One region of the Paraburkholderia sp. A1RI_3L genome, then DNA from elsewhere that is predicted to be linked to it. Evidence: predicted binding sites of a transcription regulator. Region 1 holds the regulator's gene; each other region holds the start of a gene.
What was found. Region 1 encodes LexA, which represses DNA repair genes until DNA is damaged. Its sites were predicted from a motif close to ACTGTATNNNNATACAGT; they were not measured.
Positions count from the first base shown of each region.

Region 2: a site for LexA is predicted at 1,643-1,660, ahead of imuA (translesion DNA synthesis-associated protein ImuA). Genes of this name have one in related genera too.
Region 3: a site for LexA is predicted at 4,358-4,375, ahead of dinB (DNA polymerase IV). Genes of this name have one in related genera too.
Region 4: a site for LexA is predicted at 3,917-3,934, ahead of PXJ20_RS07580 (PA0069 family radical SAM protein). Genes of this name have one in related genera too.

Region 1 covers NZ_JARCHA010000005.1:185,944-191,959, forward strand. Annotated here, with positions in the region: gene PXJ20_RS16195 (ABC transporter permease) at 1-295, opposite strand, end outside; gene nodI (nodulation factor ABC transporter ATP-binding protein NodI) at 323-1,234, opposite strand; gene PXJ20_RS16205 (universal stress protein) at 1,532-2,002, shown strand; gene PXJ20_RS16210 (DUF2939 domain-containing protein) at 2,048-2,689, opposite strand; gene PXJ20_RS16215 (hypothetical protein) at 2,746-3,096, opposite strand; gene lexA (transcriptional repressor LexA) at 3,124-3,774, opposite strand; gene PXJ20_RS16225 (sulfate ABC transporter substrate-binding protein) at 4,119-5,225, shown strand; gene cysT (sulfate ABC transporter permease subunit CysT) at 5,457-6,016, shown strand, end outside.
Region 2 covers NZ_JARCHA010000012.1:9-6,024, forward strand. Annotated here, with positions in the region: gene PXJ20_RS26320 (immunity 52 family protein) at 35-769, opposite strand; gene PXJ20_RS26325 (PAAR domain-containing protein) at 908-1,321, opposite strand; gene imuA (translesion DNA synthesis-associated protein ImuA) at 1,676-2,383, shown strand; gene PXJ20_RS26335 (Y-family DNA polymerase) at 2,313-3,782, shown strand; gene PXJ20_RS26340 (error-prone DNA polymerase) at 3,789-6,016, shown strand, end outside.
Region 3 covers NZ_JARCHA010000003.1:385,356-391,371, forward strand. Annotated here, with positions in the region: gene xth (exodeoxyribonuclease III) at 1-72, opposite strand, end outside; tRNA gene PXJ20_RS11515 (tRNA-Met) at 236-312, shown strand; gene PXJ20_RS11520 (LysR family transcriptional regulator) at 509-1,498, opposite strand; gene PXJ20_RS11525 (mandelate racemase/muconate lactonizing enzyme family protein) at 1,607-2,773, shown strand; gene dctA (C4-dicarboxylate transporter DctA) at 2,906-4,240, shown strand; gene dinB (DNA polymerase IV) at 4,412-5,629, shown strand; gene PXJ20_RS11540 (ATP adenylyltransferase family protein) at 5,814-6,016, opposite strand, start outside.
Region 4 covers NZ_JARCHA010000002.1:323,738-329,753, reverse strand. Annotated here, with positions in the region: gene PXJ20_RS07595 (acyl-CoA dehydrogenase) at 28-1,818, shown strand; gene PXJ20_RS07590 (D-amino acid dehydrogenase) at 1,958-3,244, opposite strand; gene PXJ20_RS07585 (Lrp/AsnC ligand binding domain-containing protein) at 3,386-3,874, shown strand; gene PXJ20_RS07580 (PA0069 family radical SAM protein) at 3,989-5,128, shown strand; gene PXJ20_RS07575 (NINE protein) at 5,173-5,637, opposite strand.

The DNA.
Region 1 (6,016 bases):
ACTCGAAGCTCGCCGACATCATCACGCTCGATCCCACCGTGCCGGCTGCGAGGAACGCGATGTACGAGACGCCGTCCACGTGCCCGACCATCAGGCCGAGCCCGAAGCCCAGCCCGAACAGATAGATCATCGGATCGGCCAGGTTGCCGAACATCGAGGCCAGCGCGAGCTTCTGCCAGACGAGGTAATTGCGCCGCCATACGGCGATCCAGTTCGTGGCGTTGGAGGGCAGCGCTGCAATGCGTTCTCGCATGGGGGCGGGCTGGCCGGGTGTGTCGTAGGTGCGTGCGTCCATGTCGTGCCGTTGGTTGGTCGCGTTCGTTCAGTCCTGCATCTCGCGCCCCGTGAGGCGCAGGAACACGTCTTCGAGATTGGCCGGCCGGTGTAGATAACGCAACTGCGGCCGGTTCTTGATCCGCTCGAGCGCGGCTTGCGGGTCGGTCACATAGCAGAAGAGCGTTTCGCCGCTGATCTCCGTGCGCGTGGCGAGCGGCGCGAGTTCGTCGCGCAGGGCAGCCGGGTCGGGACCATAAATCTCGATCACGTCGCAGCCGATCTCCGACTGGATCAGATCGTTGGGCGCGCCCTCGGCGATCTTGCGGCCTTCCTCGATCACGCACAGACGGTCGCAGAGTCGCTCGGCTTCTTCCATGAAGTGCGTGGTGAGCAGAATCGTCTTGCCGCGTGCGAGCAACGAGCGTAGTCGCTCCCAGATCAGATGACGCGCCTGTGGGTCGAGGCCGGTGGTGGGCTCGTCCATGATGAGCACGTCGGGATCGTTGACGAGCGCCCGCGCGAGGGTAAGCCGCCGGCGCATGCCGCCCGAGAGTTCGTTCACGCGGGCGTCGGCCTTGCTTTCGAGCCGCGCGAATTCGAGCAGCATGGGCACGAGCGCACGCGTGTGTGCGGCCGACAAACCGAAATAGCGGCCAAACACGAGCAGATTCTCGCGCACGGTGAAGTCGGGATCGAGATTGTCGAACTGCGGCACCACGCCGACCCGCGCGCGGGCAAAGCGTGCGCGCGAGGGTACCGGCTCTCCGCACAGGCGAATCGCGCCGGCGTTGGGCGACGAGATGCCGAGCAGCATCTTCAACGTAGTGGTCTTGCCCGCGCCGTTGGGGCCGAGCAGCCCGAAGCACTCGCCGGGACGGACATGGAACGACAGACCGTCGACTACCTTCTTCTCGCCGTAGCGTTTTTCTACCTGTTCGAATTCGATGGCGGCGGACATGGCGATTCGTGTTTGTGTACCAGGAAACCGCACCGGTCACGCAATGCACGGCGCGGTCCGGATGCGGGCAGGAGGGAGGCAAGGCGGCCTATTCTAGTGCATCGCTGCATTTGCGTTTGACCCGCAACGCCTGTCGCGGCAAGCATTTCCGCGCTGCGGCATCGCGCTGAAAATGGCCACGGGCAGGCTGCGGAGGGTTGCGCACACCTGGCGTTTTCCAGCCCTTGCAACCGGAATTGCGGCGCACCATGATGAAAGTACGTTCAAACCGCAGGGAAGGCGGATCGGAGAAACATCATGGCGAGCTACAAGAAAATCCTGCTGTGCTACGACGGCTCGCGCGAAGGCCGCAAGGCGCTGCGATGCGGCGCCGAACTGGCACTGGACCTGAAAGCGGAGACCCATCTGCTTTCAGTGGTCGACATGCGTTCCAGCATTGCCCAGAGCGCGGGACTCTTGACCGACGTGGCCTGCGGCCGCTTCGAAGAGACCGCGCGGCAAATTCTCCAGGAGGGCGTGGACTGGCTGACCGAGCACGGCGTGAAGGCACAGGGCCATTTCGCTTTTGGGCACCCTATCGACGAGATCGCGAATCTGGCCAACGAATTGCAGGCCGACCTCGTCGTGGTGGGGCACCGGTGCCGCACGGGCCTGTCGCGTTGGTGGATGGGAGCGGGCAACACTCAGCTGCTGGATCGTGTGTCGTGCAGCATTCTCGTTGCCTGTTCGTCTTCTGCCGAGGAGAAGCAGGAGGCTGCGGCCGCCTAGTCGGGGCGCGGGGCAGGAGCCGTCGACCGCGCGGAGCCAGACGGCTTACCCATTCAGATCCACGGCGGACAGCTTCCACGAGAAAAGGCCATCGCGACGCAGGATGGCGGCATACCGGGTGTCGCCGACGCCGTGCTGGTAGGTCACAACGAACTCGTTGAGGCTGCGGTATCCGGCGGTGGTCTGCGGTGGCTGAGGAGGGGGCGTTTGCGCCTGGGTAGGTGCCTGGGCGGGTGCCTGGGCAGGTGCCTGGTTAGGCGCTTGCGGAGTGGCAGGCACCGCGGGCGTCTGGCCAGTAGAGGGCGCGGTTGATGCGGTGCTGCCGGCCTCAGGGTTCGGCGTGCCGCCCGATGTACCCGCCGGCGGTGGCCGCTCGCCAGGCTGCCCGCGCGGCGGCATGCCATTGAGAATGGCCGCGACGCCATCGGGTGTGGCGTACGCATCCACCAGCGGACCGATCAGCGCAGCACCGATCATCGCGCCGATCACGGCGAACGGGTTGCCGTGCTTTTGCGCGTCGATGCGCCGCATCAGCAGTTCGGTGACCTGCTGTTTGAGACTCACGCGCAGGGCGGGATAGTCGACATAGGCGTTGACCGTCTCGGCGTCGCGCGCGTCCGCGGCACGTTTGAGCCGATCGAGCACGATGTAGGGCGACGCATAGGCGTAACCCAGCACTGCGACCATGAGCAACACGACGGCCGCGACGACGAGTCGCCGCGTAGCGTGCTTTGCCGGCTCGTTCACGCGCCCGCGCCCTGTTCGGCGATGCAATGGTCGATCATGCGGCACACGGCCTCGAACGTTCCCACCATGATGAGCCGGGAAGGTCCGTGATAGACGCGCACAGGGGCACGGCGCGCGGGCTCGCTGTGTACACCGGCGTTGAGCGAGACACGGGCGAACGCCGGTTGTGCCGATGGCAAGGCCGGCAGCGACTCCGCTTCGTTGCCGAAGAGCGGCGCGGTACGCGGTGCCGCTGCCGCGTCGATAGCGGAAGCAGCGGAAGCGACCGGAATGCAGGGTACCAGCGTGCGCAGGTGACGAAGGCGGCCGAACTGGCGGAAGGGCAGCAGGCGGGCAAGACGTTCCATGAATCTCTCCAGGCGGCGTTCAGATGTTCAGAATTCGGTCGGGCGGATCAGGCCGACCGCAATGCCTTCCAGTGCGAAATCTGCACTGCCGGCTTCCACAAAGATGTTTTCGTAGTCCGGGTTCTCGGCGATCAGCTCGATGCCGTTCGGCCGGCGCTTCAGGCGCTTCACCGTAACGTCGTCGCCCAGCCGCGCCACGATGATCTGGCCGTCTTTTGCCTCGGTGCGTTTTTGCACAGCGAGCAGATCGCCGTCGAAGATGCCCGCGTCGCGCATGGAAAGCCCGCGCACTTTCAACAGGTAGTCCGGCTTGCTCGAAAAGAGCGCGGGGTCGCAGGCGTAGTGCTGCGAAATATGTTCCTGCGCGAGGATCGGGCTGCCCGCCGCCACACGCCCGATGAGCGGTAGCGAAAGCTGCATGAGGCTGGAGTGCGGCAACGTGAACTGATGCGGCATGTCGTCGACGCCCGGCAGCAGGCGAATGCCGCGCGACGCACCCGCCGCCAGTTCGATCACCCCTTTGCGCGCCAGTGCCCGAAGATGCTCCTCCGCCGAGTTCGCCGAGCTGAACCCGAGTTCTGCGGCGATTTCAGCGCGCGTGGGCGGGAACCCCGTGCGCTCGATGGCCCGGCGAATCAGATCGAAAACCTGCTGCTGTCGTGCGGTGAGTTTGGTCATGGCGCCACTGTATGGATAGACAGGTGACTGTATTTTTATACAGTATCCGGCACTTTTCAAGCGTTACTTGAAGTTCGCGCGGCGAGCCTTCGCCGTAACGCCGGATTGCGCCGTTATCGCAGCCGAAAAAACGCCGGAGCGCCCCATCCCGCCGTCGTTACCACTTTTCCGTATTAAAAAATGAAGAAGGATTATTTTTAATCATGAAGGGGTCTCATTAGACTGGTTCGCATCACTTCGAAGCGCCGGCCACGCAACGCACGGGCCGCCACGCCACGACACGACACAAGCGCAGACGCAAGGCACAAGCGCAAAGCCAACACGACACAAAACGGAGCAGGCAGATGCAAAACCACACAACGGGGTTCGCCAGGGCAAGCGGTTCCGGGCCGGCGGCGGCACAGGTGGCACAGGCGGCGCAGGCGGCAAAGCGCCAGGCAAAACACTGGATCGCCGCCCTCGGCCTCGGACTTGCCGCAGCGCTGGGCGCACCGGGTGCCGTCACGACGGCGCACGCGGACACCACGCTGCTCAACGTCTCTTACGACCCCACGCGCGAGTTGTACCAGGACGTCAATCAGGCGTTCGCGAAGGAGTGGAAGGCGAAGACCGGCGAGACGGTGACCTTCAGGCAGTCGCACGGTGGGTCGGGTGCACAGGCGCGTTCGGTGATCGACGGGCTTCAGGCCGACGTCGTGACTCTCGCGCTCGCCTACGACATCGACGCGATTGCGAACAAGGGGTTCATCGACAAGGGCTGGCAGAAGCGCCTGCCCGACAACGCCTCGCCGTACACCTCGACCATCGTGTTCCTCGTGCGCAAGGGCAATCCGAAGCACATCAAGGACTGGGACGATCTCGTGAAGCCGGGCGTGTCTATCGTCACGCCGAACCCGAAGACCTCGGGTGGGGCGCGCTGGAACTATCTGGCGGCCTGGGCCTACGCGCTGCACCAACCGGGCGGCAACGAGCAGAAGGCGAAGGACTTCATCGCGAAGCTGTATCACAACGCAGGTGTGCTCGATTCCGGCGCCCGCGGCGCGACGACGAGCTTCGTGCAGCGCGGCATCGGCGACGTCCTGATCGCCTGGGAAAACGAAGCATTCCTGTCGCTCAAGGAATTCGGCCCGGAGAAGTTCGAGATCGTGGTGCCTTCGGTGAGCATCCTCGCCGAGCCGCCCGTCGCGGTGGTGGACAAGGTCGTGGATCGGCACGGTACGCGCAAGGTCGCCGAGGCTTACCTGAACTTCCTCTATAGCGAAGAGGGTCAGGAAATTGCGGCGCGCAACTTCTACCGACCGCGTTCGACGAAGGTGCCCGCCGAACTCACGCAGAAGTTTCCGAAGCTGAAGCTCTATACCGTGGACGACACCTTCGGCGGCTGGACGAACGCGCAGAAGACGCACTTTGCCGATGGCGGCGTATTCGATTCGATCTATCAGCCCCAGTAACGGCGGTGGCTGGAGCAGCACGGCGGGAGCAGCACAGCAGCACAGCAGCGCGGCGCCGAAGAGCAGTCCCGCGGCATCACCAACGCGTATCACGATAAAAGCGACCGGCAGAGCGCAGCGACGGGAACGGCAGCAGGGCGCGGGCATCATCGTCCGCGTGCGCGGCCGGCCTCGTCGGCTGCATGACCGGACGTCGATGTAACCCTGAAGCAACCCTGACAGAGCATTGGCATGACGACGTTCACCTTCCGCAAACCGGCGGCGTTGCCCGGTTTTGGCGTGACGCTCGGTATTACGGTGGCGTATCTGAGCCTCGTGGTGCTGATCCCGCTCGCCGCCACGTTTCTCAAGACGGCCACGCTCGACTGGGCGCAGTTCGTGCGCGCGGTCACCTCGCCGCGTGTGCTCGCCTCGTACCGGCTCACATTCTTCGCCGCGCTGGGCGGGGCCATGATCAACGCCGTGTTCGGGTTTCTCGTCGCATGGGTGCTCGTGCGCTACACGTTCCCGGCGAAGCGCGTCGTCGATGCGGTGGTCGATCTGCCGTTTGCGCTGCCCACCTCGGTGGCGGGCATTTCGCTTGCCGCCATTTACGCGGGCAATGGCTGGATCGGCCAGTTCCTCGCGCCGCTCGGCATCAAGATCGCGTTCACGCCGCTCGGCGTGCTGGTCGCGCTCACGTTCATCGGGCTGCCGTTCGTCGTGCGCACCGTGCAGCCGGTGCTCGAAGACTTCGAGCGCGAGCAGGAGGAAGCGGCGGCGTGCCTCGGTGCCTCGCGCTGGCTTACCTT
Region 2 (6,016 bases), on a different contig from region 1:
CGATATCTGCGACCCAGACGATGTTGTCGCTCATTCAGATATCCGAATAGCGCGGCAGCAGGTCCTGATCGACCAGGCGGATTTCAATGCGGTTTGCGATCTCAACGTGTTCAGGATTGTCCACGGAGAACACGGAATCCGTGACGCTTACGATGATCGTGCCGGCCTGTCTGCTCCCGGCCTCGGGTACTGGAATCAGCGCGCGCGCTTCGGGAACGTCCTGCACGGTGAGGACCTTCGGCAGATAGAGCATCCACCCGGCGCCGGGCTTGTCATCAAACACCTGGTGCGAAAAATACTCCCGTGACGAGACAGACACATAGACCGGCGAGTAGGTCGATACGATTTCGCCGACGATCTCCGCCACGTCGGCGTAGCTTCGAAGGCCTGCGGCAGCTTCACGTGGACGTGGCAATGCCACCTCGATTTCCTCAGGAAGCGTCTTCGAATCGATGGCAAGTTTCAGCGTCGCACGGTCTGCCTCGCCAACATGACCGTTCCAGAAGCCGAACACTTTCGGTCGGCCCATCTTCGTTTCGTACCGCTGTGCCAATACGGCAAGAACGGCTGTCGACGGAATGCCCGGACCTTCGTACATCCGGTACAGGCGCGCTTCTTCCTCGGTGTCCGCCTTGAGATACCACTCCCCCAGCCGTTCGTCCTTCCGCGCCAGTGCATCAACGACAGGCCACAGTCGGACGAGATGGGCAGCGAAGTCCCCGGGCGGGGCGAAGTCGGTGGGGTTGCGAAACTGGGCAAGTATTTCCATGTGTGTCAGGGCAAGCGTGCCGGCGCCGTCGGTACCCGCGTACATGAGCGCGTCGAACAACGCGTAGAGCCGCAGGGGTAAGGTCGCCTGCAGCTGGCGTTGAGCGAGATAGTCGTCGATCGGGGGCACTGGAACCACCTAACCACGCATCACTGTGGTCGCTGCGCTTTCGGTAGCCGCTTTCAGGCATTCGAGGCACAGCGTGGGGCTCGGCGCAAGCGCAGTCGTTGCCGGCCCCGTTGCAACCCCGTGACTGCCCTTGCCTTCTCCGATGTCGTCGATGGTGGCGGTCGACTGCGAAGCGACAAGCACGGCGCCACACGCGGTGCGCATGCCCTCCACGGCGGTGTCCCGACCGTGGAGCCTGTGAGGGTGAAGCCTGCCCAGTGTGTCGGGAAGAATCGGGAATGTGCCCTTGCACTGCGGGCACGCCACCATGTGGCCGACGCCGGCGATTGCCCGTCCATTCACCGTGGCGCTGTCAGTGCCCTGGAGCACGCGTCCGCCGTGCGATGTCGTGTCGCCGACGAGGATCATGGCGCGTTTTCCCACCTCAATTTCCTGTTGGCCGCAGGGTCCGAAGCCTGTCACGACTGGCTAGACTTCGCCACCTCTCTAGCTTGGCAGCTGGTCTGCGTGTTCCTCATACGATTGCGTGTGAAATGTGTGGAGTGCGTCGCCGCTCGCCCTCAGCCTGGTCGAGTTCGTCGCTTTTATCCGCCCCCGTGGGTCAGGTTTCAGTGCAAATCGACGCCCTTGGCGGTAGTCGAACCCGTCTGGGGCATGGAGTGATCCGCAATCCTGGTTGTGCGTCACGTGCGACCCCACCTCCAAAAAAGTACCAGTTCACCTTCGCCGGTTTTGCGCTAGCATACTGTATAAATATACAGGTTTGTTGCCGTCCCCATGTCTGTCGCCCGCGTCCGCCCCGAAGAAATCCATCCGTCCCTGTGGCAGGCGTCCCAGCTCGCTCGCGGCCGCGGGCGCGTGGTGGATACGGGTTACGCGGCGCTCTCCGCCGAGCTTCCGGGCGGCGGCTGGCCACTCGGTGGCCTGATAGACCTGCTGGTTCAACAGTCGGGCATCGGCGAGATGCGGCTCCTGCGGCCCGCGCTCAGTGCGCTGGGCAACCGGCCCATCTCGCTGGTCCAGCCACCCCATCTGCCGAACGGCCTGGGGCTCGCCTATATCGGGCTGGGGCTGGAACGCTTCGTTTACGTCCGGGCCCAGAAGACAGCAGATGCACTCTGGTCGACGGAGCAGATACTGCGCAGTGGTAGCGCTGGCGCGCTCATCTTCTGGGCTCAGCGCGTTCCGTCGGGCTCGTTGCGCCGGCTCCACCTCGCGGCGCAGTCTTCAGAGACCCTGTTTGTCATGGTGCGGCCCGCGCTGACCGCACAGGATTCATCGCCAGCAGTCCTGCGACTGGCAATCCGGCCATCAGCCGACGGGCTCATGGTCGACATCCTGAAACGACGAGGGCCCCCACGCGCTGAGCCCCTGTCGGTTCCCCTTCAACCCACTCCAGTCCTGTTTTCACGTCATGCGCGTCTTCCTCGCCGTTCACCTGCCATTGCTTTCCCTCGAGGTGTTCCGGCCGACGTGGGCGCCTGAACCTGAACATGGCTTTGCGGTGCTGGAGAAAGACCGTGTCATCGCCGCGGACCGGGTAGCACGTGCCGCCGGCGTGCGTGACGGGATGCGACGCGGTGGCGTGCTCACGCTCTCCCCAGGGACGCTGACGTACCGGCGAGATACTGCCCGCGAGAATGCGGCCCAGCACGATGTCGCCACGGCGTTGATGACGTTCTCGCCAGACGTCGCCGTGCTGGACGAAGCGACCGTCGTGGTCGAGGTGGGAGCAAGCCTGCGACTGTTTGGTGGCGTGCTGTCGCTGTGCCGGCAGGTCAAGGCGACACTGGGCACGCTCGGACTGACAGCGTGCGCGTGCATGGCGCCTACCGGGCAAGGCGCATGGCTGCTCGCACGGTGCCGCAGCCGGCGTGTGATTCGGCTCGGCACGCTGGAGCGCGCGCTCACGCTGCTTCCAATGGTGACGGTGCCTGAGCTGCGTCCCTTCGTTGACTGGTTTGCCGGCCTCGGCTGCGAAACCATCGGAGACGTCCGTCGCCTGCCGCGCGCGGGCCTGCAGAAGCGATGTGGCGAGCATCTGCTCGACTCGCTCGACCGCGCGTTCGGTACGGCGCCAGAGCTCTTCGACTGGCTCGAATTACCTCCATCGTTCACGGCACATATCGAGCTGCCGGACCGCATAGACGATGCGGAAATGGCGATGTTTGCCGCGCACCGGCTGATTGTCCAGCTATGCGGCTGGCTGTGTGCAAAGCAGCTTGCCATCACCGCGTTCACCCTTTCGCTCGAACACGAACGTGGCCGCGAAGCCATTCCTCCGACGCAAATCGAGATCGCGCTGGGCGAACCGGCCTGGCGTGAGGACCATCTTGTCCGCCTGCACCGGGAGCGGCTTCACCGGGTCGAACTCGCGGCGCCCGTTATCGCGCTGAAACTGGATGCATCGAAGATTGAGCCGGCCGCACCGCCCACAGACAGCCTGTTTCCTGAGCCTGGTGGCTCACCTGAAGACCATGCACGGCTGGTGGAGCTGCTCGTGGCCCGACTCGGTGATGACAAGGTCCTGTGTCCAGCGCCGACAGCCGACCACCGGCCGGAGATTGCGAACCGCTGGGTTTCCGTCAGCCAGACCAGGCCGAAGGCGCAGCTGCCGCAGGGTCTGCCACGTCCAACGTGGATGCTCGAGACGCCGGTGCGTCTGCTCATGCGCCAGCACAAGCCCTTCTATGGTTCACCGTTAAAGCTCGTGTCACCCGGAGAGCGCATTGAGGCCGGCTGGTTCGATGGCCAGCTTGTTACCCGCGACTACTTTGTCGCCCAGGGCGACGACCAGAGCTGCTACTGGGTTTACCGGGAACGCGTGAGCAGCCGTCAGGCAGACGAAGAACCGCGCTGGTTTCTCCATGGCCTTTTCGGATGATGGGCGATGGACACGACCTTCGGCGCACTGCCGGCGTATGCCGAACTGTTCTGCTTTTCGAACTTCACGTTCCTGCGTGGCTCGTCACATGCTGAAGAACTCGCCGAACGTGCTGCCCAGCTGGGCTATTCCGGTCTCGCCGTCACCGATGAATGCTCACTGGCGGGCGTCGTGCGTGCCCATGTTGCGGCGAAGAACGCCGGCCTGCCTCTCGTTGTCGGCGCGTATTTCCAGCTGCGCAACGCCGACGGCACGTCCGCGTTCGGCCTGATACTGCTTGCCCAGAACCGCGCGGGGTACGGCAACCTGTCCGAGCTTGTGACGCTTGCCAGGATGCGCGCGCCGAAAGGCGAATACCGCCTCACGCCACAGGACCTGTCGCGGCCCGACCGCGAGCATGCCCATCTGCGCGGCATGCCGGACTGTCTCGCCATTCTCGTTCCGGACTTCCCCGCGAAGGAGGAGCAACTGGAAGCACAGCTCGAGTGGCTCGATGCGACGTTCCCTGGACGGGCGTGGACTGGCCTCGTCCTGCACCAGCGTGCAATGGACGACATTCACCGCGGCGCGGTCGAGTATGTCGCGGACCGGCGTGGAATTCCCGTGGTCGCCCTGGGCAACGTCGTGATGCACGTGCGTTCTCGCAAGCCCCTGCACGACACGATGACCGCCATCCGCGTCGGCCGCCCCGTGCACGAATGCGGCTACGACCTTGCGCCCAACGCCGAGGCGCATCTGAGGTCGCGGCTGCGGCTCGCGAACCTGTATCCCGGTTACGCGCTCAGCGAAACGACCAACATCCTCGCGCACTGCCGGTTCTCGCTGGATGAGCTTCGCTACGAGTACCCGGACGAGCTGGTACCGGGCGGCTTCACGCCTGCAGCGTACCTGCGGCAGGAGACCTATCTCGGCGCGCATCGCCGCTTTCCGGCCGGTATTCCTGCAGAGGTCCAGGCCCAGATTGAACATGAGCTCGAGCTCATTGCAGAGCTGCAATACGAACCGTACTTTCTTACGGTCTACGACATCGTGCGCTTCGCACGCAGCCAGCACATCCTGTGTCAGGGCCGCGGCTCTGCGGCCAACAGCGCCGTGTGCTTCTGTCTTGGTGTGACAGAGGTCGACCCCGCGCGCGGCAACATGCTCTTCGAGCGATTCATTTCGAAGGAGCGTGGCGAACCGCCTGACATCGACGTCGACTTCGAACACCAGCGGCGTGAGGAGGTCATCCAGTACATTTATGGAAAGTACGGTCGCGACCGTGCCGCGATAGCGGCAGCCGTTTCGACGTACCGCCCACGTGGTGCACTGCGTGAGACAGGCAAGGCGCTCGGCGTCGACCCGCAGATTGTCGACATGGTGGCGAAATCCCATCAATGGTTCGATGGCCGCCAGGACCTGCTCAGGCGCTTCACCGAATGCGGTCTCGACGCCGGGGCACCGCTCATCCAGGCGTGGGCGTCGCTTGCTTCGCAGCTGCTGGGTTTTCCGCGCCATCTGTCGCAGCATTCGGGCGGCTTTGTCATCAGCCGCGGGAAGCTGTCGCGGCTCGTGCCCATCGAGAATGCCGCGATGCCCGGGCGCAGTGCCATCCAGTGGGACAAGGACGACCTCGAGTCCCTCGGGCTGCTCAAAATCGACGTGCTCGCCCTCGGCATGCTATCGGCCATCCGGCGCACGCTTGACCTTGTCTCGGAGCAGCGCGGAGAAAGATTTGAGATGCAGGACATTCCTGCAGAAGACCCGCTCACCTACGAAATGATTTCCCGGGCCGATACGGTGGGTGTGTTCCAGATTGAATCGCGGGCGCAGATGAGCATGCTGCCGCGACTCAGGCCCCGGACGTTCTACGACCTAGTCATCGAGGTCGCCATTGTGCGGCCGGGTCCGATTCAGGGCGGCGCCGTCCATCCTTATCTGCAGCGTCGTCAGGGATTCGAGCCTGTCACCTATCCCAGCGAGGCACTGAAGGTCGCACTGTCCCGGACGCTGGGCGTGCCTATTTTCCAGGAGCAGGTGATGCAAATCGCGATGCTCGCAGCGGGCTTCAGCGCCGGTGAGGCAGACCAGCTACGACGTGCGATGGCGGCCTGGAAGCGCAAGGGAGGTCTGGAGAAATACTATGACCGCATCGTCAACGGGATGACGTCGCGGGGATACGACCAGGCATTTGCCGACGGCATCTTCCAGCAGATAAAAGGGTTCGGCGAGTACGGATTCCCGGAGAGCCATGC
Region 3 (6,016 bases), on a different contig from region 1:
CAGTTCGAGCCAGTCGATCACATGTTGCTGACGAACCTTCAGGGAGTTGACGTTCCACGTAGCGATTTTCATTGGACGCGAGCGCTGCAAAATGAGGTAGGACATTATGCATGAACGGCGGCGCGGTCCTGTCACCGCTACCTGCACGATGCGGTGAACGTCGAAGAGGTGCCGCCGCATGTGAGGTGTTTGACGCGAGCGGCACGAGTGGCTATAATTCAATTCTTCTGACGGACGCGGGGTGGAGCAGTCTGGCAGCTCGTCGGGCTCATAACCCGAAGGTCGTAGGTTCAAATCCTACCCCCGCAACCAGTACCGCAGAATGCGCAGCATGTTGAAGTTGCCGCGCCACGGTGCAGAGCGAAAGCGTCAGAAGACAGATCAACAAAAAGCCCGCTTCAAGCGGGCTTTTTGTTTTGTTGCGTCGCTGTGCTGCGGCTCGATACCGGGAGATCGAAACGGCAAGCGGCGCGTCACGCAACTACGATCGCCGGCCTCACGTGCGGCCTCATTCCCCACTTCGTCCCGCATCGCGCTTCGTTCTTCGCTTTCCCTCCTGCCGCTTCGTTCCATCCTCTTTGCCGACCGGCACTTCGTATCCGTTCATGCCGTTGAAGCGCTCGATCAAAAAATCGATGAACGCTCGCGCCCGCGCCGACTGGTTGCGTTTGTTCGGGTAGTACACGAACAGGTCCGCAGACGGCTGCACAAACTCGGGCAACACGATGCGCAGCCGGCCGCTCGCCACGTACTTAGCGAGATCCCACTCCGAACGCACGAGAATGCCGTGCCCGTCCAACGCCCAGCCGAGCACGATGTCGCCGTCGTTGCTCGAGAGCGTGCCGTGCACTTTTACCGCGTGGCTTTCGCCGTGGCGCTCGAAGCGCCACACGCTGTACGCGTTGTCGTTTTGCCGGTGCACGATGCAGGTGTGGTTCGCGAGGTCGGCAAGATTCTCCGGCGCGCCGTGCTGTTCCAGATAGCGCGGTGACGCACACAGAAAGCGGCGATTCGACATGACGCGGCGCGCAATGAGCCGCTGGTCCGGCAGCGAGCCAAAGCGGATGGCCAGATCGATGCCGCTTTCCACGAGATCGACAGGCCGGTCCGTCACGTCCAGTTGCACTTCCACATGCGGATACCGCTTCGCGAATTCGGAGACGATCGGCGCGATCGTCGTGCGCCCGAAGCCGAGCGTCGCGTTCACGCGCAGCAATCCTTTGGGGACCGAATGGCTCGAACTCACCGCGTCTTCCATGTCGCGCAGCTCGGCAAGGATGCGCGTGGCGTGATGCAGGTAGGTCTCGCCCTCGGGCGTGAGGCTCACGTGGCGCGTGGTGCGGTTCACGAGCCGCACGTTAAGGCGGGCTTCGAGCTGTGAGAGCCGCTTGGTGGCCGCGGGCGGGGTCAGATTGAGTTCGCGTGCCGTGGCGGCCAGGTTGCCGTGGCGTGCCAGCAGCACGAAGAACTCCAGGTTGGACGCAATGTCGGTCTTCACTGAAAGTTAATGAAGTAATGAGTTTCGGTGAATCATAACGGCGGTCACGGCGAATAATCTAGCGGCTCCCAACGCTGCCGCACGGGCGGCGCGAAGCACGGAGACACCATGAGAATCGTCGAAATACGCGAAAAAACCGTTCCCATCAGTTCGTCCATCCGCAACGCCTACATCGATTTCAGCAAGATGACGCTGAGCCTCGTGGCCGTGGTGACGGACGTCGTTCGCAACGGCAAGCCGGTGATCGGCTACGGCTTCAACTCGAACGGCCGCTACGGGCAGGGCACGCTGATGCGCGAGCGCTTCATTCCGCGCGTGCTGGAAGCCGACGCGGCGTCGCTCGTCGACGACACGGGCGACAACCTCGATCCCCACAAGATCTGGGCGACGATGTTCACGAACGAAAAGCCGGGCGGTCATGGCGAGCGCTCCGTCGCGATGGGCACCATCGACATGGCGGTCTGGGACGCCGTGGCGAAGATCGAAGGCAAGCCGCTCTTCCAGCTGCTCGCGGACCGCTACGGCAACGGCCAGCCGGATCGCAAGGTGTTCGTCTACGCGGCGGGCGGCTACTACTATCCGGGCCAGGACCACAGCAAGCTCAAGGACGAGATGCGCAGCTACCTCGACCGCGGCTACACGGTGGTGAAGAAAAAGATTGGCGGTGCCTCGCTCGACGAGGACCTGCGCCGCATCGACTCGATTCTCAGCGTGCTCGGCGACGGCCAGAAGCTCGCCGTGGACGCCAACGGGCGCTTCGATCTGGATACCGCGATCCAGTACGCGAAGGCGCTCTCGCAATACGACCTGTTCTGGTACGAGGAGCCGGGCGATCCGCTCGATTTCGAGTTGCAGGCCACGCTGCGCAACTACTACGACAAGCCGATGGCCACCGGCGAAGACCTGTTTTCGATGCAGGACGCGCGCAACCTGATCCGCTACGGCGGCATGCGCGCCGACCGTGACTGGCTGCAGTTCGACTGCGCACTGGCCTATGGCCTTGTCGAGTATCTGCGCACGCTCGACATGCTGCATCAGCACGGCTGGTCGCGCGCCCGCTGCATTCCGCACGGCGGCCATCAGATGTCGCTCAACATTGCGGCCGGTTTGGGACTTGGCGGCAACGAGTCGTATCCGGATCTGTTCCAGCCTTATGGCGGCTTCCCCGACGGTGTGAAGGTGGAGAACGGCTACATCACGATGCCGGATCTGCCCGGCATCGGCTTCGAAGGCAAGGCGGATCTGTACGCCGAGATGCGCAAGCTGGCCGAGTAGTCGCCGCTCTGCCGCGGGAAAAAACCAAGGAAGACAGAGAACAGGCGGGCAGGGCACTGCGCTCGACAGACCGGGCGCGGCGCCGCAAACAGATCCGCCGTTCGTGGAACTCGCCACGCACAGGAGACAGTCATGCGGGTTGCAACCATTCGGAAGTATCTTTCGAGGCTTTACGTTCAGGTGCTGATCGGCATTGTCGCGGGGGTGGCTGTGGGCCACTTCTTCCCCGATGTCGGCACGCAGGTCAAGCCGCTCGGCGATCTGTTCATCCGGCTGATCCGGATGCTGCTCGCGCCGATCATCTTTGCCTCGGTAGTGGTGGGCATTGCCCGCATGACGGATATTCACGCCGCGGGGCGCGTGGGCATGAAGGCGATCGTCTACTTCGAGATTGCGTCGACGCTCGCGCTCGGCATCGGTCTCGTCGTCGTCAACGTCGTGCAGCCGGGCCGCGGCATGAACGTCGATCCCGCACACATCGACAGCGCGGCCATCGCGAGCTACACGCACGCCGCCCATCAGCACGGCATGCTCGACTTCTTCATGAGCATCGTGCCCAACAGCGTGGTGGGCGCCTTCGCCAACGGCGAGATGCTGCCCGTCATCTTCTTTTCGGTGCTGCTCGCTGTGTCGCTTGCGCGACTGGGCCCGCGCGCCGCGCCCTTCGTCGACATGCTCGACATGTTCCTGCAGGCGATGTTCGGCGTGGTGCGCATTGTCATGTGGGTCGCGCCCATCGGCGCGTTCGGCGGCATGGCCTTCACGGTGGGGAAGTACGGCATCGGCACGCTTGCCTCGTTCGGCGAATTGATGCTGTGCCTCTACGTCACCTCGATCGCGTTCGTCGTGATCGTGCTGGGCCTCGCCATGCGGCTGTGCGGGCTGTCGTTATGGAAGTTCCTGCGCTACATCAAGGACGAGATTTTCGTGACCTTCGGCACCGCCTCCACGGAGGCGGTGTTGCCGCAGATGCTCATCAAGCTCGAAAAGCTCGGCTGCGCGCGTCCGGTGGTGGGCATGGTGCTGCCCACGGGCTACACCTTCAACGCCGACGGCACCGCGATCTACCTCACGATGGCGGCCATCTTCGTCGCGCAGGCCATGAACATTCACCTGAGCCTCGGGGACCAGCTGCTCGTGCTGGCCGTGCTGCTGCTGACCTCGAAGGGTTCGGCGGGCGTAGCGGGCGCGGGGTTCGTCGCGCTGGCGGCGACGCTTGCCTCGATGCGCAGCATTCCCGTCTCGGGTCTTGTGCTGCTGCTCGGCGTGGACCGCTTCCTCAACGAGGCGCGCGCCGTGACGAACCTGATCGGCAACGGCGTGGCCACGGTGGTCGTGGCGCGCTGGGAGAAGGCGATCGACATGAACCGCGCCCGCGCCGTGCTCGATCGCGGCGCGTTGGAGACCGACGAGTTGGAGGCCGATGAACCGGGGCGGCCGCTCGTGGGAGCGGAAACCGAAGGCTGAAGTCCAGCGCGCCAGGGGCGTGAGCGCGGGCCATTCGCGCTGAGGCGATGGCGTGCCGGGCGTGGCACGGGCGGCCGTGAGGCCGATTTCATGTCGCACTGCACGCTTGAAAAGCATACTGTGTTTTTGTACAGTACTGTCACCTCGAACGTGACGGATGTCGCCTGATCCATGCCGCCCGCGCCGGCTGACTCCCCCGCCCGCAAGATCATTCACTGCGATTGCGACTGCTTCTACGCGTCGGTCGAAATGCGCGACGACCCCTCGTTGCGCGGGCGGCCGCTCGCCGTGGGCGGCCGCCCCGACCAACGCGGCGTGATTGCCACCTGCAATTACGAGGCGCGGCGCTTCGGCGTGCATTCGGCCATGTCGTCGGCGCTTGCCATGCGCAAGTGTCCGGACCTGCTGATCCTGCCGTCGGCCATGGAGAAGTACCGCATCGCGTCGCGTCAGATCATGGCCATTTACTACGACTACACGGCCGACGTCGAACCGCTTTCGCTCGACGAAGCCTACCTCGACGTCTCCCAATCCGACCGCTGCAAGGGCAGCGCGACGCTCATCGCCAGGGAGATTCGCGAGCGTGTGCGCGAGACGGTGGGCGTCACCGTGTCGGCGGGCGTGGCGCCCAGCAAGTTCATCGCGAAGATCGCTTCGGACTGGAACAAGCCGGACGGGCTTTTCGTGGTGCGTCCACACGAGGTGGATGCCTTCGTCGCCGCGTTGCCGGTGCGCAAGATTCACGGTGTCGGCAAGGTGACGGCAGCGAAGCTCGAAAAGCTGGGCCTCACCACCTGCGCGCAACTGCGCGAGTGGCCGCTCGTGGATCTGCACCGGCACTTCGGCGTGTTCGGCCAGCGGCTTTACGAACTGGCGCGCGGCATCGACGAGCGCCCCGTCCGCGCGGACCGCGAGCGCAAGTCCGTGAGCGTCGAGACCACCTATGTGACCGATCTCCAGACGCTCGACGAATGCGCGGCCGAATTGCGGCGCCTCGCGGCGCAACTGGATGCGCGCGTCGAGCGGGCCGGCGCCGCGGCGGCCGTGCGCAAGCTGTTCGTGAAGATCCGCTTCGCCGATTTTCAGCGCACCACGGTGGAGTGCGTTGGCGAGGCGACGCATCTGCCTACGCTGCTCGCGCTGCTCGAGAAGGGCTTCGCTCGACGCAATCAGCCGGTGCGGCTGCTGGGCGTGGGCGTACGGCTGGAAGAGGACGACGCGGCGCTGCGCGGGCAGTTCACGTTGTTCGATGAAGACGGCGAGGATGTGCCGCTGGCCCACGCCGAGGAAGCCGACGACGAAGGCGACATCGAGGCCGGCATCGAGGTCGACCAGCAGGCCGGCATCGACGAAGAGGCGCAAGGGCACGAGGATGATCGGCGCACGTGATGCGGCGCGGCTGATGCCGTGACGACTGCTTCGCGGCGGAGGGCAGCGCGCTTGTTGCGTCGGGCCGTCCGAGGCCTGGCCGTGTCGCTTGCAACCCCGCAATCTCGTCGCATCGAGTTGCGTCCTCGCGGAATCCGTGCGGGTCGCGAACCGTGGGCGCTTATCGGTTATCAGCCATCAACCATCAGCCAGGCGCTGCCGGCAATATCGTCGCCCCTGGCAGCGTCACGCGCTCCAGCAGCTTCATCGGCCCCCATCTTTTCACCACATCCAACTGCTGCGCGTCGCGCACGAACAGCGATCCCGCGAAGCCCAGCGCGTTGACCGACATGCCCTCCACGCATTCCGCGGCGCGCGGCACGACCAGCATCCAGCGGCGTGTGACGA
Region 4 (6,016 bases), on a different contig from region 1:
TATCAGGCAGTAGAGGAGACTGACTCAATGAGCTACACCGCCCCCGTCAAAGACATGCTGTTCGTGATGAACGAGCTTGCCGGCATCGATCAGGTCGCAAGCCTGCCCGGCTTCGAAGACGCTACGCCGGAGACGGCCCAAGCCGTACTGGAAGAGGCCGCGAAGCTGTGCGGCGACGTCATCGCGCCGCTCAACGTGGAAGGCGATCGCAACCCCAGCAGCTGGCACAACGGCGAAGTGAAGGCGACGCCCGGTTTCGCCGATGCTTTCCGGCAGTTCGCCGAAGGCGGCTGGCAAGGCGTCCAGCATCCTACCGATTACGACGGTCAGGGTCTGCCGAAGCTGATTGCCACTGCGTGTATCGAAATGCTCAATGCCGCGAACCTGTCGTTCGCGCTGTGCCCGCTGCTTACCGACGGCGCCATCGAAGCCCTGCTGACCGCAGGCACGGAGGAGCAGAAGCAGCGCTACGTGCCGAAGCTGATCTCCGGCGAATGGACCGGCACCATGAACCTCACCGAGCCGCAAGCCGGCTCCGATCTCGCACTCGTGCGCACGCGTGCCGAGCCGCAGGGCGACGGCACGTACCGCATCTTCGGCACGAAGATCTTTATCACGTGGGGCGAGCACGACATGGCGGGCAACATCGTGCATCTCGTGCTCGCGCGCACGCCTGGCGCGCCGGAAGGCGTGAAGGGTATTTCGCTCTTTACCGTGCCGAAGTTCCTCGTCAACGACGACGGTTCGCTCGGCGCGCGCAACGACGTGCATTGCGTGTCGATCGAACACAAGCTGGGCATCAAGGCGAGCCCGACGGCGGTGCTGCAGTTCGGCGATCATGGCGGCGCGATCGGTCAGCTCGTGGGCGAAGAAAATCGCGGCCTCGAGTACATGTTCATCATGATGAACGCGGCCCGCTTCGCGGTCGGCATGCAGGGCGTGGCGGTGTCCGACCGCGCCTACCAGAAGGCGCTCGCCTATGCGAAGGAGCGTGTGCAGAGCCGGCCCGTGGACGGATCGGCGAAGCAGGCCGTCACGATCATCCACCACCCGGACGTGCGCCGCATGCTGGCCACGATGCGCGCGCTTACGGAAGCGTCGCGCTCGCTTGCCTACGTGGCGGCCGCGCACTGCGATATCGCGCATCGCCACGCGGATGCGGCTACGCGCGAGCGGCATCATGCGATCTACGAGTTCCTCGTGCCCGTGGTGAAGGGCTGGAGTACGGAGCTTTCGCTCGAAGTGACGAGCCTCGGCGTGCAGGTGCACGGCGGCATGGGCTTCATCGAGGAAACGGGCGCGGCGCAGTACTACCGTGACGCCCGCATCCTGACGATCTACGAAGGCACCACGGCGATTCAGGCAAACGACCTCATCGGCCGCAAGACGGTTCGCGACGGCGGTGCGGTGGCGAAGGCCCTGATCGCGGAGATCGGGCAGACCGTCGAAGCGCTAGGCGCGAACGAAGGCGCGGCATTCGGTGCCATGCGCACGCAGTTGGCGCAAGGTCAGCGTGCGCTGCAGTCGGTTGTGGAGTATGTCGTTGCCAACGCGAAGGGCGATCCGAACGCGGTGTTCGCGGGCAGCGTGCCGTATCTGAAGCTGGCCGGCATCGTGCTGGGCGGCTGGCAGATGGCGCGTGCCATGCTGGCCGCGGCCAGCAAGCGCGCGGAGGACCCGGCGTTCTACGAAGCGAAGATCGCCACGGCACAGTTCTTCGCGCAGCACGTGCTGCCTCAGGCTGGCGCGTTGGAGGTGTCGATCGTCAGCGCGAAAGGTGGCGAAGGCGTGTTTGCACTTGCCGAGGACCAGTTCTGAAACTGATGGGCCGGACGCCCTGCGAGAAGCGGGGCGCCTGGCGCGCGGAACGCGGTCCATAAGACAGAAGGCGCCCAATGTGGGCACCTTCTTTTTTTTGCTTCTGCGAGCTTCTCGTGTGCGGCTCGCGCCAGTCGAATCAGGCGTATGCAGGACGCCCCGTGCCGCCCGTTTCGCCGAGGTAGCGATGGACGGAGAGGTCGTCGGCGCGAATGGCGGGTTGCTTGCCCGACATCAGGTCTGCGAGCAATTGGCCCGAGCCGCACGACATCGTCCAGCCCAACGTGCCGTGTCCCGTGTTGAGGAACAGATTGGGCATCGGCGTGCGGCCCACCACCGGCGTGCCGTCCGGCGTCATCGGGCGCAGGCCGGTCCAGAAGGTGGCGTTCGAGGTGTCGCCGCCGCCCGGGAACAGGTCGTTCACGCACATTTCGAGCGTCTCGCGACGCGCGTCGCGCAGACGCTTGTCGAAACCGACGATCTCGGCCATGCCACCCACGCGGATGCGGTCGTCGAAGCGCGTGATGGCGATCTTGTACGTTTCGTCGAGCACCGTCGAAACCGGCGCAGCCTTGGCATCGACAATCGGTGCCGTGATCGAGTAGCCCTTGAGCGGATACACGGGAATCTTCACGATGCCCGACAGCAGCTTCGTCGAGTACGAGCCGAGGGCCACGACGAAAGCGTCGGCACGCACGAGTTCGCTGCCGCACTGCACGCCGGCAATGCGTCCACCGGCGACGGCGAGGCCGTCGATGGCCGTGTTGTAGCGAAAACGTACGCCGAGTTCGCCTGCAAGCGCGGCAAGGCGCGTGGTGAACAACTGGCAGTCGCCGGTTTCGTCGCCTGGCAGACGCAGGCCGCCCGTGAGCTTGTGCGACACGGCGGCGAGCGCCGGCTCGGCACGCGACAGCTCTTCGGGCGAGAGCAACTCGTAGGGCACGTTCGCGTCTTTCAGCACGGTGATGTCTTTCGCGGCGCCCTCGAGTTGCTGCTGCGTGCGGAACACCTGCAGTGTGCCGCCCTGGCGGCCTTCGTACTCGATGCCGGTTTCGGCGCGCAGCGCTTGAAGGCAATCGCGGCTGTATTCGGCGAGGCGAACCATGCGGCCTTTGTTGACGGCGTAACGCCCGGCCGTGCAGTTCTGCAGCATTTGCCACATCCACTGCAGTTGGAAGCGCGTGCCGTCGAGCCGGATGGCGAGCGGCGCATGCTTCTGGAACATCCACTTCACGGCCTTGAGTGGCACGCCGGGAGCGGCCCAGGGCGAGGCATAACCCGGCGAGATCTGGCCTGCGTTCGCGAAACTCGTGTCGAGCGCAGGGCCGGTTTCGCGGTCGATCACCGTGACCTCATGACCGGCGCGCGCCAGATAATAGGCGCTCGTCACGCCGACGACGCCACTGCCCAGAACGACGACTCGCATAGCTGCTCCATCCAGAAAGGGAAACTGGTCTGCGCGTCCGAAAAACCATGAAATATCGCGTGTGTCCAGTATTTACGGCTATGCTATTGGTGTTGAAGTAGGTTTTGTTATTGTATTTTTCCAGTTTTCAGTAGAAAAACCATGCGCACACAACGCCAGCCCGTCCGGACCCTCGATCGCATCGATCACCGCATCCTGAAACTGCTCCAGCAGGACGGTCGCATGGCGATGAAAGACCTCGCCGAGCAGGTCGGTCTCTCGGTCACCCCGTGCACGGAGCGGGTGAAGCGCATGGAGCGCGACGGCATCATTACTGGCTACTACGCGCGGGTGAATCCCGGCATGTTGGGCGCCGCGCTGCTCGTGTTCGTGGAAATCACGCTCGATCACAAGAGCGGCAACATGTTCGAGCAGTTTCGCCGGGAGGTGCAGAAGATTCCTGAGGTGCTGGAGTGCCACCTCGTGTCGGGCGACTTCGACTACCTCATCAAGGCACGCATCGGCGAGATGGCGGACTACCGCAAGCTGCTCGGCGACATCCTGCTGCAGCTGCCCGGGGCGGTTCAGTCGAAGAGCTACGTGGTGATGGAAGAGATCAAGGAAACGCTGACGATCGCTGTGGGCGATTGACTGAACTGCGGCTCGAAGAACGGCTCGACAAACGGCCGAAGTACTGTATATTTATACAGTACTTCGGCCGTTGCCTCGTATGGCGCGGTCGCTTTCCGTTTGTCGTGTGCCGCCGTGAACGATCCCGACGCCGAATATTCCGAGTATCCCGTTGCCCCGCCCGCCCCACACAAGGGGCGCGGCGCCGTAACGAACCTGCAGGGCCGCTACGAAGTCGACCAGCGCGAAGCGTTCGACGACGGCTGGACGCACCCCGACTCCCCGGAGGGCGACGTGCCGCCCCCGCTGCGCACGCAGGTGTTCGAGGAGCGCGCGAAGAGCATCCTTACGCGCAACCAGTCGCCGGATATTCCGTTCAGCATTTCGCTGAACCCGTACCGCGGCTGCGAGCACGGCTGTATTTACTGTTTCGCGCGGCCCACGCATGCCTATCTGGGCCTGTCGCCGGGCCTGGATTTCGAAAGTCGCATCTATGCGAAGGTCAACGCGCCGGAACTGCTGGCACGAGAGATTTCGAAGAAGTCCTATGTGCCGGAACCGATTGCGCTCGGCGTCAACACGGACGCATGGCAGCCCGTGGAGCGAGATCTGCGGCTCACGCGTCGCGTGATCGAGGTGCTGCACGATCGTCATCATCCGTTCGCCGCCATCACGAAGTCGTCGCTGATCGAGCGCGACCTCGATCTGCTGGCGCCGATGGCGGAACGCGGCCAGGTGATGGCTGCCATCACCATCACCACGCTCGATGCAGGCATTGCGCGCACGCTGGAGCCTCGCGCGGCGTCGCCCGCCCGGCGCCTGCGCACCATTCGTACGCTCGCTCAGGCGGGCGTGCCGGTGGGCGTGAGCATTGCGCCGGTGATCCCGTTTGTAACGGAGCCCGACATGGAGCGCATTCTGGAAGCGTGTACGGAGGCAGGCGCGACGAGCGCGAGTTACATCGTGCTGCGGCTGCCATGGGAAGTCGCGCCGCTATTCAAGGACTGGCTGGCAGCCCATTTTCCGGACCGCGCGGACCGCGTCATGAGCCGCGTGCGCGACATGCGAGGCGGCAAAGACTACGACGCCTCATTCGCACGCCGAATGAAAGGCGAGGGGCCGTGGGCCGATCTGCTGAAACAGCGCTTCGGGAAAGCCGTGCGACGGCTCGGTCTCAACGAGCGGCGGCGCGGCATTCTCGACATTTCGCAGTTTCGCCGCGAACCGGTCGTGTTGCGGCGTGCGGCGGATGACCCGCAACTCGATCTGTTCTAGGCGGGTTGCGGGCTTGTGCGGCGTCGTGTCTGTTGCCGGTCCGATTACTGCGATAGCGACTTCGCCGCTTCGACCTGCGACTCGAAATAGGTCTGGAACGAGAGCGCAAGTCCCGTCATCAGCAGGAAGGCGCCGATCAGCAGCGAAAAGATGACGATGAAGATGACCGTCCAACCCGAGCGACTGCGACGGCCGGCCTGCGCGTTGAACTGCGCGTCCCACTTCTCGTCGGGGCGCAACCCGTAGACGATGGCGGCGAGAAACGCGGCCAGCAGCGACACTGCGCCGGGTAGCGCGAGCGACCATCCGAGGGCAGATTCGCGCTGGGTGGCGACGAGCAGCAAAAAGCCAGGAATGCCGATCACGGTGCCGAGCAGATGTGCCCATCCCCAGACATCGCGCGGGCCGTATAGATAGAAGCGATGTGCTCCGATGCTGCCGAAGAAAAAGGCAAGAGCAGCGGTGAGCGTTTTGGAACGAAAGCGCGATGAATTCGAAACGGTGGACATGGGAACGAGTGATGGTGGAGAGCGCCGCCGCTGCCTGTAGTGCCTGCGTCACGCTGCTCGGGATTCCGGCCGAGCCGAATTCTACGCCGACGGGACGGCGTAAGGCAGGTGGGACAGTCGGCGAATGCGTCGCGGCGAGAGTGACCGGGATGGGCTGGTTGCGGCGCCCAAATACGGTCGGCAGGGGTGCGGGCATAGGTACGGAATAGGCCCGCGGGCAAAGGCACGTCGGGTGGCAAGCCGCTTTGTGCCACCTTCGCGCAGCCGGGCCTGCATTGCCGTCACAGCCCGATTTGCAAGGTTCTCCGTTAAGTGTTTGTTATGGCGTTGGTTTCAGGCTATAATCGCCGGTTTCAGTGGTCCCGAACCCCCGGTTTTC